One region of the Streptomyces sp. NPDC055962 genome, then DNA from elsewhere that is predicted to be linked to it. Evidence: riboswitches for the same ligand, from Rfam matches in the RefSeq annotation. Region 1 holds a riboswitch; the other holds the start of a gene.

Region 1 (4,782 bases):
GCTGCTGGTGAAGGTCGGTGCGCTCGCCTTCGTCCTCACCATGGACAAGACGGTGGCGATCAACTTCCAGCTGCTGGGCGGCATCTGGATCCTCCAGACGATGCCGGCCCTGGTGGGCGGCCTGTTCACCCGGTGGTTCCACCGCTGGGCCCTCATCGCCGGCTGGGCGGTCGGCATGATCTACGGCACGGTGGCCGCGTACGGCGTCGCCAGCCCGACCCAGAAGCACTTCGGCGGGTCCTCGAAGGAGATCCCGGGCATCGGCGAGATCGGCTACATCGGTCTCACCGCGATCGTGCTGAACATCGTCGTCGTGGTCGTGCTGACCTTCGTCCTGAACGCGCTGAAGGCCCCGGCCGGTGTGGACGAGACCTCTCCGTCCGACTACACGGCCGACGTCGGCGACCCGGGCGTCAAGGCCGAACTCCCGCCGGCCACGGTGGGCGCCCCCGGGGACGAGGAACCGCTGCAACGAGCGTAGGCCTCGCGTCGTCCGTCCCGGCGGGGTCTCCCCGCCGGGACGTCCGCGCGCGTGGGCCGGAGCATGTCGGCGCCGCCTCGGAAAGGCCGTGCGCCCGGCCCGCGGGCCGGTGCAGACTGGCTCCCATGGATGTCTCGATCAGACCGGTCCGCACCGAGGAGCACGAGGCCCTGGGTGAGATGACCGCCCAGGCGTACCTCGACGACGGGCTGCTGGACTTCGACGCCGACGACCCCTATCTGGAACAGCTTCGCGCCGTCGGGCGCCGGGCCGCCGAGGCCCTGGTGCTGGTCGCCGCGGACGCCGACGACGGCGTGCTGGGCGGGGTCACGTACGTCGCGCCCGGAAGCCCCTGGGCGGACATCGCCGGGGAGGACGAAGCCGAGTTCCGGATGCTGGCCGTCTCCGCGAAGGCGCGTGGCCGCGGTGCAGGCGAGGCGCTCGTGCAGGCCTGTGTCGACCGCGCACGTGCCGCCGAGGGGCTCTCCGGGATCGTCCTGTCGACCCAGTCGTCCATGGAGGCCGCCCACCGCATCTACCGCCGCCTGGGCTTCGTACGGACGCCTGAGCGGGACTGGAGCCCTGTGCCGGGCTTCACCCTCCTGACGTTCCGCCTGGCCTTCTGACCCAGCACGACACTACATCTGGGGGCTGCCATAACCAGCGGCCCCCACATGTATGCTCGACCTCGCTGTCGCCGCAGGGGAATCCGGTGCGAATCCGGAACTGTCCCGCAACGGTGTGATCGGTGCGCTTTCGCGCATCGCGGAGTCCGAAGACCTGTCGGCAGCGCGTCCGGCTCGACCGAACCGGACGCAGAGACGTCCGGGCCCCGCGGAGGGCCGGTGGACGCCGTGCGCCGTGCCCCCCTTCCCGGGTGCCGTCGTGTCCGGCTGCCCCGCTCCCGCAGGCCCTGAGCCGAGCGAGGGATAGCCCCAGTGACCATCGCGCCAGCAGACCCGGTTTCAGCCGCGGAACTCGAAGGCCGCACGACCGACGCGCCCGGGACCGCACTCCTGCGGACCCTGACCGGTCTCACCGCCGATCTGCCCGACACCGACCCCGGACGGGTCGCCGCCGCCGCGCTGCGCGGCCGCAACGCGCGGTCGGACGAGGCCGAGCTGCGCTCGCTGGCCACCGAGGCCGCCGCCGGCCTGATCTCCGAGGACCCGGCCTACTCCCGGCTCGCGGCCCGGCTCCTCACCCTGGCCATCGCGGACGAGGCCGCCGGCCAGGGGGCCGTCTCCTTCTCGGCGTCGGTCGCCGTCGGACACCGCGAGGGCCTGATCGCGGACCGGACGGCCGAGTTCGTCACGCTGCACGCCGCCGCCCTCGACGCCCTGGTCGACCAGGCCCTCACCGACGGCGCCGACGACCGCTTCGGCTACTTCGGGCTGCGGACGCTGCACAGCCGGTACCTGCTGCGCCACCCGATCACACGGGAGGTCGTCGAGACGCCGCAGCACTTCATGCTGCGCGTGGCCGCCGGTCTCGCCGAGGACACCTCCGAGCGCGCCCTGGGCGAAGTCGCCGCGCTGTACGGACTGATGAGCCGGCTCGACTACCTTCCGTCCTCCCCCACCCTCTTCAACTCCGGCACCCGGCACCCGCAGATGTCCTCCTGCTACCTGCTGGACTCGCCGCTGGACGAGCTCGACTCGATCTACGACCGGTACCACCAGGTGGCGCGCCTCTCGAAGCACGCGGGCGGCATCGGCCTCTCGTACTCCCGTATCCGCGCCCGGGGTTCACTCATCCGGGGGACCAACGGGCACTCCAACGGCATCGTCCCGTTCCTGAAGACGCTGGACGCCTCGGTCGCCGCCGTCAACCAGGGGGGCCGGCGCAAGGGGGCCGCCGCTGTCTACCTGGAGACCTGGCACGCGGACATCGAGGAGTTCCTGGAGCTGCGCGACAACACCGGAGAGGACCAGCGGCGTACGCACAACCTCAACCTCGCGCACTGGATCCCGGACGAGTTCATGCGCCGCGTGGACGCGGACACGGAGTGGTCGCTGTTCTCCCCCGCGGACGCCCCGGAGCTGGTGGACCTGTGGGGCGACGCGTTCGACGCGGCGTACCGCGCCGCCGAGGCGAAGGGGCTGGCCCGCAAGACGATGCCGGCCCGCGAGCTGTACGGCCGGATGATGCGCACCCTCGCGCAGACCGGGCAGGGCTGGATGACGTTCAAGGACGCCTCCAACCGCACGGCGAACCAGACCGCGGAGCCGGGCCGCGTCGTGCACTCCTCGAACCTCTGCACCGAGATCCTGGAGGTCACCGACGACGGTGAGACGGCCGTCTGCAACCTCGGTTCGGTCAACCTCGGCGCGTTCGTCGCCGACGGTTCGATCGACTGGGAGCGGCTGGACGCCACCGTCCGCACTGCGGTGACCTTCCTCGACCGGGTCGTGGACATCAACTTCTACCCGACCGAGCAGGCCGGGCGCTCCAACGCCCGCTGGCGCCCGGTGGGTCTGGGCGCGATGGGCCTCCAGGACGTCTTCTTCCAGCTGCGCCTGCCCTTCGACTCCCCCGAGGCCCGCGCGCTCTCCACGAAGATCTCCGAGCGGATCATGCTCGCCGCGTACGAGGCCTCCTGCGGTCTGGCCGAGCGGTCGGGCCCGCTGCCCGCCTGGTCCGAGACCCGTGCCGCGCGCGGCGTGCTGCACCCCGACCACTACGACACCGAACTGCACTGGCCGGAGCGCTGGGACGCGCTGCGCGCCCGCGTCGCGAAGAGCGGGATGCGCAACTCCCTGCTGCTGGCCATCGCGCCGACGGCGACGATCGCCTCGATCGCCGGGGTGTACGAGTGCATCGAGCCGCAGGTCTCCAACCTCTTCAAGCGCGAGACGCTCAGCGGCGAGTTCCTCCAGGTCAACGCCTACCTGGTGGACGAGCTGAAGCGGCTGGGCGTCTGGGACGCCCGCACCCGCGAGGCGCTGCGCGAGGCGAGCGGGTCCGTGCAGGGCTTCGCCTGGATCCCCGAGGACGTGCGGGCTCTGTACCGCACGGCGTGGGAGATCCCGCAGCGCGGCCTGATCGACATGGCGGCGGCCCGTACCCCGTTCCTCGACCAGAGCCAGTCGCTCAACCTGTTCCTGGAGACGCCGACGATCGGCAAGCTCTCCTCCATGTACGCGTACGCCTGGAAGCAGGGGCTGAAGACGACGTACTACCTGCGGTCGCGCCCGGCGACCCGGATCGCCCGCGCGGCGTCCGGGAAGGCCGCCGCCTCCGCCCCCATCCCCGTACAGCAGGCCGCCGCCCCCGACGCGGACGCCATCGCCTGCTCCCTCGAAAACCCCGAGTCCTGCGAGGCCTGCCAGTGATGAGCACCACGAACAACGAGAAGAACCTGCTCGACCCGGGCTTCGAGCTGACCCTGCGTCCCATGCGCTACCCGGACTTCTACGAGCGCTACCGGGACGCGATCAAGAACACCTGGACCGTCGAGGAGGTCGACCTCCACTCGGACGTCGCCGACCTCGCGAAGCTGTCGCCGGGTGAGCAGCACATGATCGGCCGGCTGGTGGCGTTCTTCGCGACGGGTGACTCGATCGTCTCCAACAACCTGGTGCTGACGCTGTACAAGCACATCAACTCCCCCGAGGCGCGGCTGTACCTGTCTCGGCAGCTCTTCGAGGAGGCCGTGCACGTCCAGTTCTATCTGACGCTGCTGGACACCTATCTGCCCGACCCGGACGACCGGGCGGCGGCGTTCGACGCGGTCGAGGAGATCCCCTCGATCCGCGAGAAGGCGCAGTTCTGCTTCCGGTGGATGGACTCGGTGGAGAAGATCGAGCGGCTGGAGACGAAGGCCGACCGCCGCCGCTTCCTGCTGAACCTCATCTGCTTCGCCGCGTGCATCGAGGGCCTGTTCTTCTACGGCGCGTTCGCCTACGTCTACTGGTTCCGCTCGCGCGGTCTGCTGCACGGCCTCGCCACGGGCACCAACTGGGTGTTCCGTGACGAGACGATGCACATGAACTTCGCCTTCGAGGTCGTCGACACCGTCCGCAAGGAGGAGCCGGACCTCTTCGACGACGAGCTCCGGCAGCAGGTCACCGATATGCTGAAGGAGGCCGTCGAGGCGGAGCTGCAGTTCGGCCGGGACCTGTGCGGCGAAGGCCTGCCCGGTATGAACACGGAGTCGATGCGCCAGTACCTGGAGTGCGTCGCCGACCAGCGGCTCACCCGCCTCGGCTTCCCGCCGCTCTACGGCTCCGAGAACCCGTTCTCCTTCATGGAGCTCCAGGGGGTGCAGGAGCTGACGAACTTCTTCGAGCGCCGCCCCT
Region 2 (4,782 bases), on a different contig from region 1:
AGGCGGCGATTCCTCGCCTCCATCGGGCGGGTGACCCCCGGCCGGATCTCCATGAGCGCCTGCGCCGCGGGATCCGCCCGCGCGACCCTCGCCGTCGCCGTGCGCTACGGCGGCCACCGGCTGATCTCCGGTACCCGGGGGGCCCCGCCCGTGCCGGTCGACGCCCACCGGACCCACCACGGGCCGCTCGCCTCGGCGATGGCCACGGTCTTCGCCATGACCCTGCTGTACCGCAGGGCGCAGGAGCGGTGGGAGACGCGCACGGACGAGGACGGCGGGGCGGAGGCGGGGCGGCTCGTCGACGTGGCCAAGGCGTGGATCACCTGGCGGGCCCGCGAGGTGATCGTCGAGAGCCGCGAACGCTGCGGCGCACAGGCGCTGCTGGAGAACAACGGCATGACCGAACTCGTCACCGGCGTCGAGGGCGCCATCACCGCGGAGGGCGACAACATCGCCCTGTACGCGAAGGCGGCGGCCGACATGCTGTTCGCCGCGCACCCCTCCGGCGGCGGCCCGGACCGGCCACCGAACCCCGGGGACCTGTCCGACCCGCTGTTCCTGCGCAAGCTCCTCGCCTCCGTCCAGGAGATCTGGTTCGCGCGGGCCCGCGAGCGCGTCGTGCGCGCGCCCGAAGCCGACGCGCTCGGCCGCTGGAACGCGGCCTCGGGACCCGCCCTGCGCGGGGTCGAGGCCTTCGCGTACCGGCAGGCGGCCGAGGCGTACGCCGAGGCCCGCGCCGCGCTCCCCGAGGGAGCCGCCAGGGACCGGCTGGGCGAGCTTGAGCGGCTGTTCGCCACCGAGTGGGTGGCCCGCAACAGCGGCGATCTGCTGGCCGCGGGACTCCTGAGCGGCGATCAGGTCGACGCGCTGGCGGAGACCGGGGAGGAGCTGATCGCGGCCGTCGCCGCGCACGCGCGCGAACTCGCCGACTCCTTCGCCCTGCCCGAGGCGCTGCTCGCCGACTGGCCGATCGCCGGGCCCGGTTACGCGGACGCCTACGACGATCCGGAGGGCCCCTGGATCTCCTCCCCGGCGGAGGCCCGATGAGTGCCGAACGCGGGGAGCGGGCCGTGTGCAGCCGGGTGGGCGAGCGCCTGGAGGCCCTTGGACTGCGCGCGGTCCTGCTGGCCTACTGGGGCACGACGTCCGTGCTCGCCCGCCGGTGCGGGAAACCGCGGACGGACCGCGGCGAATCGGTTCACCCCAAGCGCTGACCCGCCGAGCCCGGCCGGGAACGGAGGCGGCGACGGCCCTCGAAGCCGTCGCCGCACCGCGTGATAGCTTGCAGACGCCAGTCACACTCCATGGGGAGTCAGGGAATCCGGTGCGAATCCGGAGCTGACGCGCAGCGGTGAGGGGGACGGGCGGGGCCACGGCCACTGGATCACCCCTCGGGTGGACCGGGAAGGCGCTCCGTCCGGACGAACCCGAGTCCGAAGACCTGCTGGCACCCGCTTCCGTACCGGGAGCGGAACTCCGTCACGGGCTTCGCGCATGAGCCCAGAACCGCAGAGGGACCTTGTGCCGCCCATAGCCAGCACCGCACGCCGAACCGCCCTGCTCATCACGGGACTTGTCCTCCTGACCGCCTGCGGCGGAGGCGGGAGCACATCCGACGGCGCGGCGCGGGAGGGGTCCGCCGACGGCTACCCCGTGACCCTGGAGAACTGCGGCCGTACGGTCACCGTCCACGCCGCTCCGCACCACGCCGTCTCCCTGAACCAGGGATCGACCGAGATCCTGCTCTCCCTGGGCCTCGCCGACCGGCTCGCCGCCACCGCGACCTGGACGGACCCGGTGATGAAGGGGCTGGAGAAGGACGAGGCCACCGTTCCCCGCATCGCAGGGAACCAGCCGTCCTCCGAGAAGGTCCTCGCCCAGGAACCCGACTTCGTCAGTGCCTCGTTCGAATCGACCCTCGGCAAGGGCGGAGTGGCGTCCCGCGACCAGTTCGAGGACCTGGGCGTGCCGACCTACCTCGCCCCCTCCGACTGCGTGGGCAAGGACAACACGGGCAGCGGTGACGGTTCCCGCGCCGAGCCGCTGACGATGGACCCCGTCTACGACGAAGTGCGCGACCTGGCCGCGGTGTTCGGCGTCCCGGAGAGGGGCGAGGAGCTGGTCACGAGCCTCCGGGGCCGCATCGACAGGGCGACCGCGGACATCGACGCCTCCGATGCCACCCTCCTCTACTGGTTCGCCAACGCCGAGGCCCCCTACCTCGCGGGCTGCTGCGGCGCCCCCGGCATCATCACCGAGGAGCTCGGCGCGAAGAACGTCTTCGACGACACGCACGAGGAATGGCCCCAGATCAACTGGGAGACGGTCGCCGACCGCAACCCCGACGTCCTGGTCATCGGCGATCTGACCCGCAGGTCGCAGACGGCCGAGAACGCCCGGAAGAAGATCGAGTTCCTGGAGTCCGACCCCGCCACGAAGAACCTGGACGCCGTACGGCACAAGAGGTACGTGCTGCTCAGCGGTCAGGCGATGAACCCGACCATCCGCACGGTGGAGGGCGTGGAGCGTGTCGCGGCCGGGCTGCGCTCGTTCGGGCTCGCGAAGTGACGAAGACCGGGCACGCTCCGGACACACGCGTCCAGGTGCCCTCCGCCGCACGGCCGGCCGCCGGGGCGCGCGTCCTGCGCGACGGCCTCCTGTGGAGCGCCGGAGGAGCCCTTCTGCTCCTGTCCGTCGCGGTCGCCGTCACCATCGGCCCCGCCCGCATCTCCGTCCCGGACGTGTGGTCGGCGGTGGCCTCGCACCTCGGCCTCGGTGATGCGCGGCTGACCCCGATCCGGGACGGCATCATCTGGAACCTGCGCATGCCCCGCACCCTGCTCGCCGCGGTGTGCGGTGCCGGGCTCGCGGTCTGCGGCACCGTGATGCAGTCGCTGCTGCGGAACCCGCTCGCCGATCCCTTCGTCCTCGGCGTCTCCTCGGGAGCGTCGACGGGGGCGGTCGTGGTCGTCGTCCTCGGGGTCGGCGGGGGAGCGGTGTCGGTCTCGGCCGGCGCCTTCGCGGGGGCGCTGTGCTCGTTCGGTCTCGTCCTGCTGCTCAGCCACACGCTCGGCGGGTCCACCGACCGGGTCGTCCTCTCCGGGGTCGCGGCCATGCAGTTGTTCTCCGCGCTCACCTCCTTCGTCGTGATGACCGCCGCCGACGCCGAACAGACCCGGGGCGTGCTCTTCTGGCTGCTCGGCTCGCTGAGCGGGGTCGGCTGGAGCGAGGTGTGGACGTGCGCGGCCGTGCTGGTGGTGACCCTGGGGATCTGCCTCGGGCACGCCCGTACCCTCGACGCCTTCGCCTTCGGTCAGGACGCCGCGGCCGCCCTCGGGGTGCACGTCGCCCGCACCCGGCTCGTGCTGCTGTGCACGACCGCGCTGCTGACCGCCGCTCTCGTCAGCTCGGCCGGCGCCATCGGGTTCGTCGGGCTCGTCCTGCCGCACGCCGCCCGGGCGCTGACCGGTTCCGGGCACCGGAGGCTGCTGCCGGTGACCGCGCTCGCCGGAGCGATCTTCCTGGTCTGGGTCGACACCCTGGCCAGGACCGTCCTCGACCCGCAGGAGGTGCCGGTCGGCGTGGTCACCTCCCTCATCGGGGTGCCCGCCTTCGTCCTCGTCCTCCACCGCACCCGGAGGAGCGCATGACGACGGCAGGGCACGGAACGGACACCTTCCCCGACGGGCTGCGGGCCGCGCGGGTCAGCCGGGAGGCCGGCGGGAGGATCGTCCTGGACGGGGTGAGCATCGCCCCGCCCCCCGGCACGACGGTCGGTCTGCTGGGGCCGAACGGCTCCGGCAAGACCACACTGCTGCGGGTGATGGCGGGCGTGCTCGCCCCCGCCTCGGGGGTCGTCACCCTCGACGGCCGGACCCTCGCCGAGACCGGCCGGCGCGCCGTGGCCCGCCGTGTGGCCGTCGTCGACCAGCACGCCGTCACCCAGGTCGACCTGAGCGTGCTGGACGTCGTACGCCTCGGCCGCATCCCGCACCGGCGCGCCTGGTCCGCGCCGGGTCCCGGGGACGAGGCAGCCGTGCGCGAGGCGCTGGCACGCACCGGACTCCAGGACCGCGCCATGCAGTCCTGGCACACCCTGTCCGGAGGCGAGCGCCAGCGGGTCCAGATCGCCCGCGCCCTCGCTCAGCAGCCCCGTGAACTGCTGCTCGACGAACCGACGAACCACCTGGACATCCAGCACCAGTTGGAACTGCTGTCCCTGATCGCCGCACTGCCCGTGACCGCGGTGGTCGCGCTGCACGACCTGAATCTGGCCGCGATGTTCTGCGACCGGGTGACGGTCATGAAGGACGGCCGTGTGGTGGCCGCCGGCACGCCCTCGGAGGTGATCACCGAGGAACTCGTGGCGGACGTCTACCGGGTACGCGCGGTGGTCACGCCGGACGGGCCGGAAGGACGGCCGTCGGTACGGTTCCTGCCGGGCTGACTCCCGGCGTTGTACCCGTGCGGGGAGCCCGTGCGGAGTCACCCGTACACAGAAGCCGAGCCGTGACGAAGGGGCGGGCCCGTGCACGTGCGGGTCCGCCCCTCGCCACTGTCGTGCGGCCTCTCGCCGCTGTGGGAGGGGTCAGCGACGACGTCCCTGGCCGAACTCGCCGCCCATGTCCTTGTCGCTGCCCATCTCCTTGCCGTCCGCGTAGTCGATCTTCTCCTTGCGGAGCTCGGCGGAGATTTCCTTCTGCTCGGTGACCTTGCTGGTCTCCAGACGGACCCGCTCCACGGGGACCGCCTCCTTGCGGACGGTGGCTCGTTCGGCGTGCA

Evidence for each region. A riboswitch is a leader RNA that binds a small molecule or an ion and turns the genes downstream of it on or off. The one in region 1 is predicted to bind cobalamin.
Region 2: another riboswitch for cobalamin. It lies ahead of ACFC51_RS18725 (ABC transporter substrate-binding protein); the one in region 1 lies ahead of ACFC51_RS02545 (ribonucleoside-diphosphate reductase subunit alpha).

The regions. Positions count from the first base shown of each region.
Region 1 is NZ_JBHJYN010000001.1:573,576-578,357, forward strand. Features, by position in the region: gene mctP (monocarboxylate uptake permease MctP) at 1-481, shown strand, start outside; gene ACFC51_RS02540 (GNAT family N-acetyltransferase) at 607-1,107, shown strand; cobalamin riboswitch at 1,148-1,284, shown strand; gene ACFC51_RS02545 (ribonucleoside-diphosphate reductase subunit alpha) at 1,420-3,816, shown strand; gene ACFC51_RS02550 (ribonucleotide-diphosphate reductase subunit beta) at 3,816-4,782, shown strand, end outside.
Region 2 is NZ_JBHJYN010000006.1:29,091-33,872, forward strand. Features, by position in the region: gene ACFC51_RS18715 (acyl-CoA dehydrogenase) at 1-1,047, shown strand, start outside; gene ACFC51_RS18720 (hypothetical protein) at 1,044-1,214, shown strand; cobalamin riboswitch at 1,276-1,464, shown strand; gene ACFC51_RS18725 (ABC transporter substrate-binding protein) at 1,495-2,568, shown strand; gene ACFC51_RS18730 (FecCD family ABC transporter permease) at 2,565-3,650, shown strand; gene ACFC51_RS18735 (ABC transporter ATP-binding protein) at 3,647-4,447, shown strand; gene ACFC51_RS18740 (PRC and DUF2382 domain-containing protein) at 4,589-4,782, opposite strand, start outside.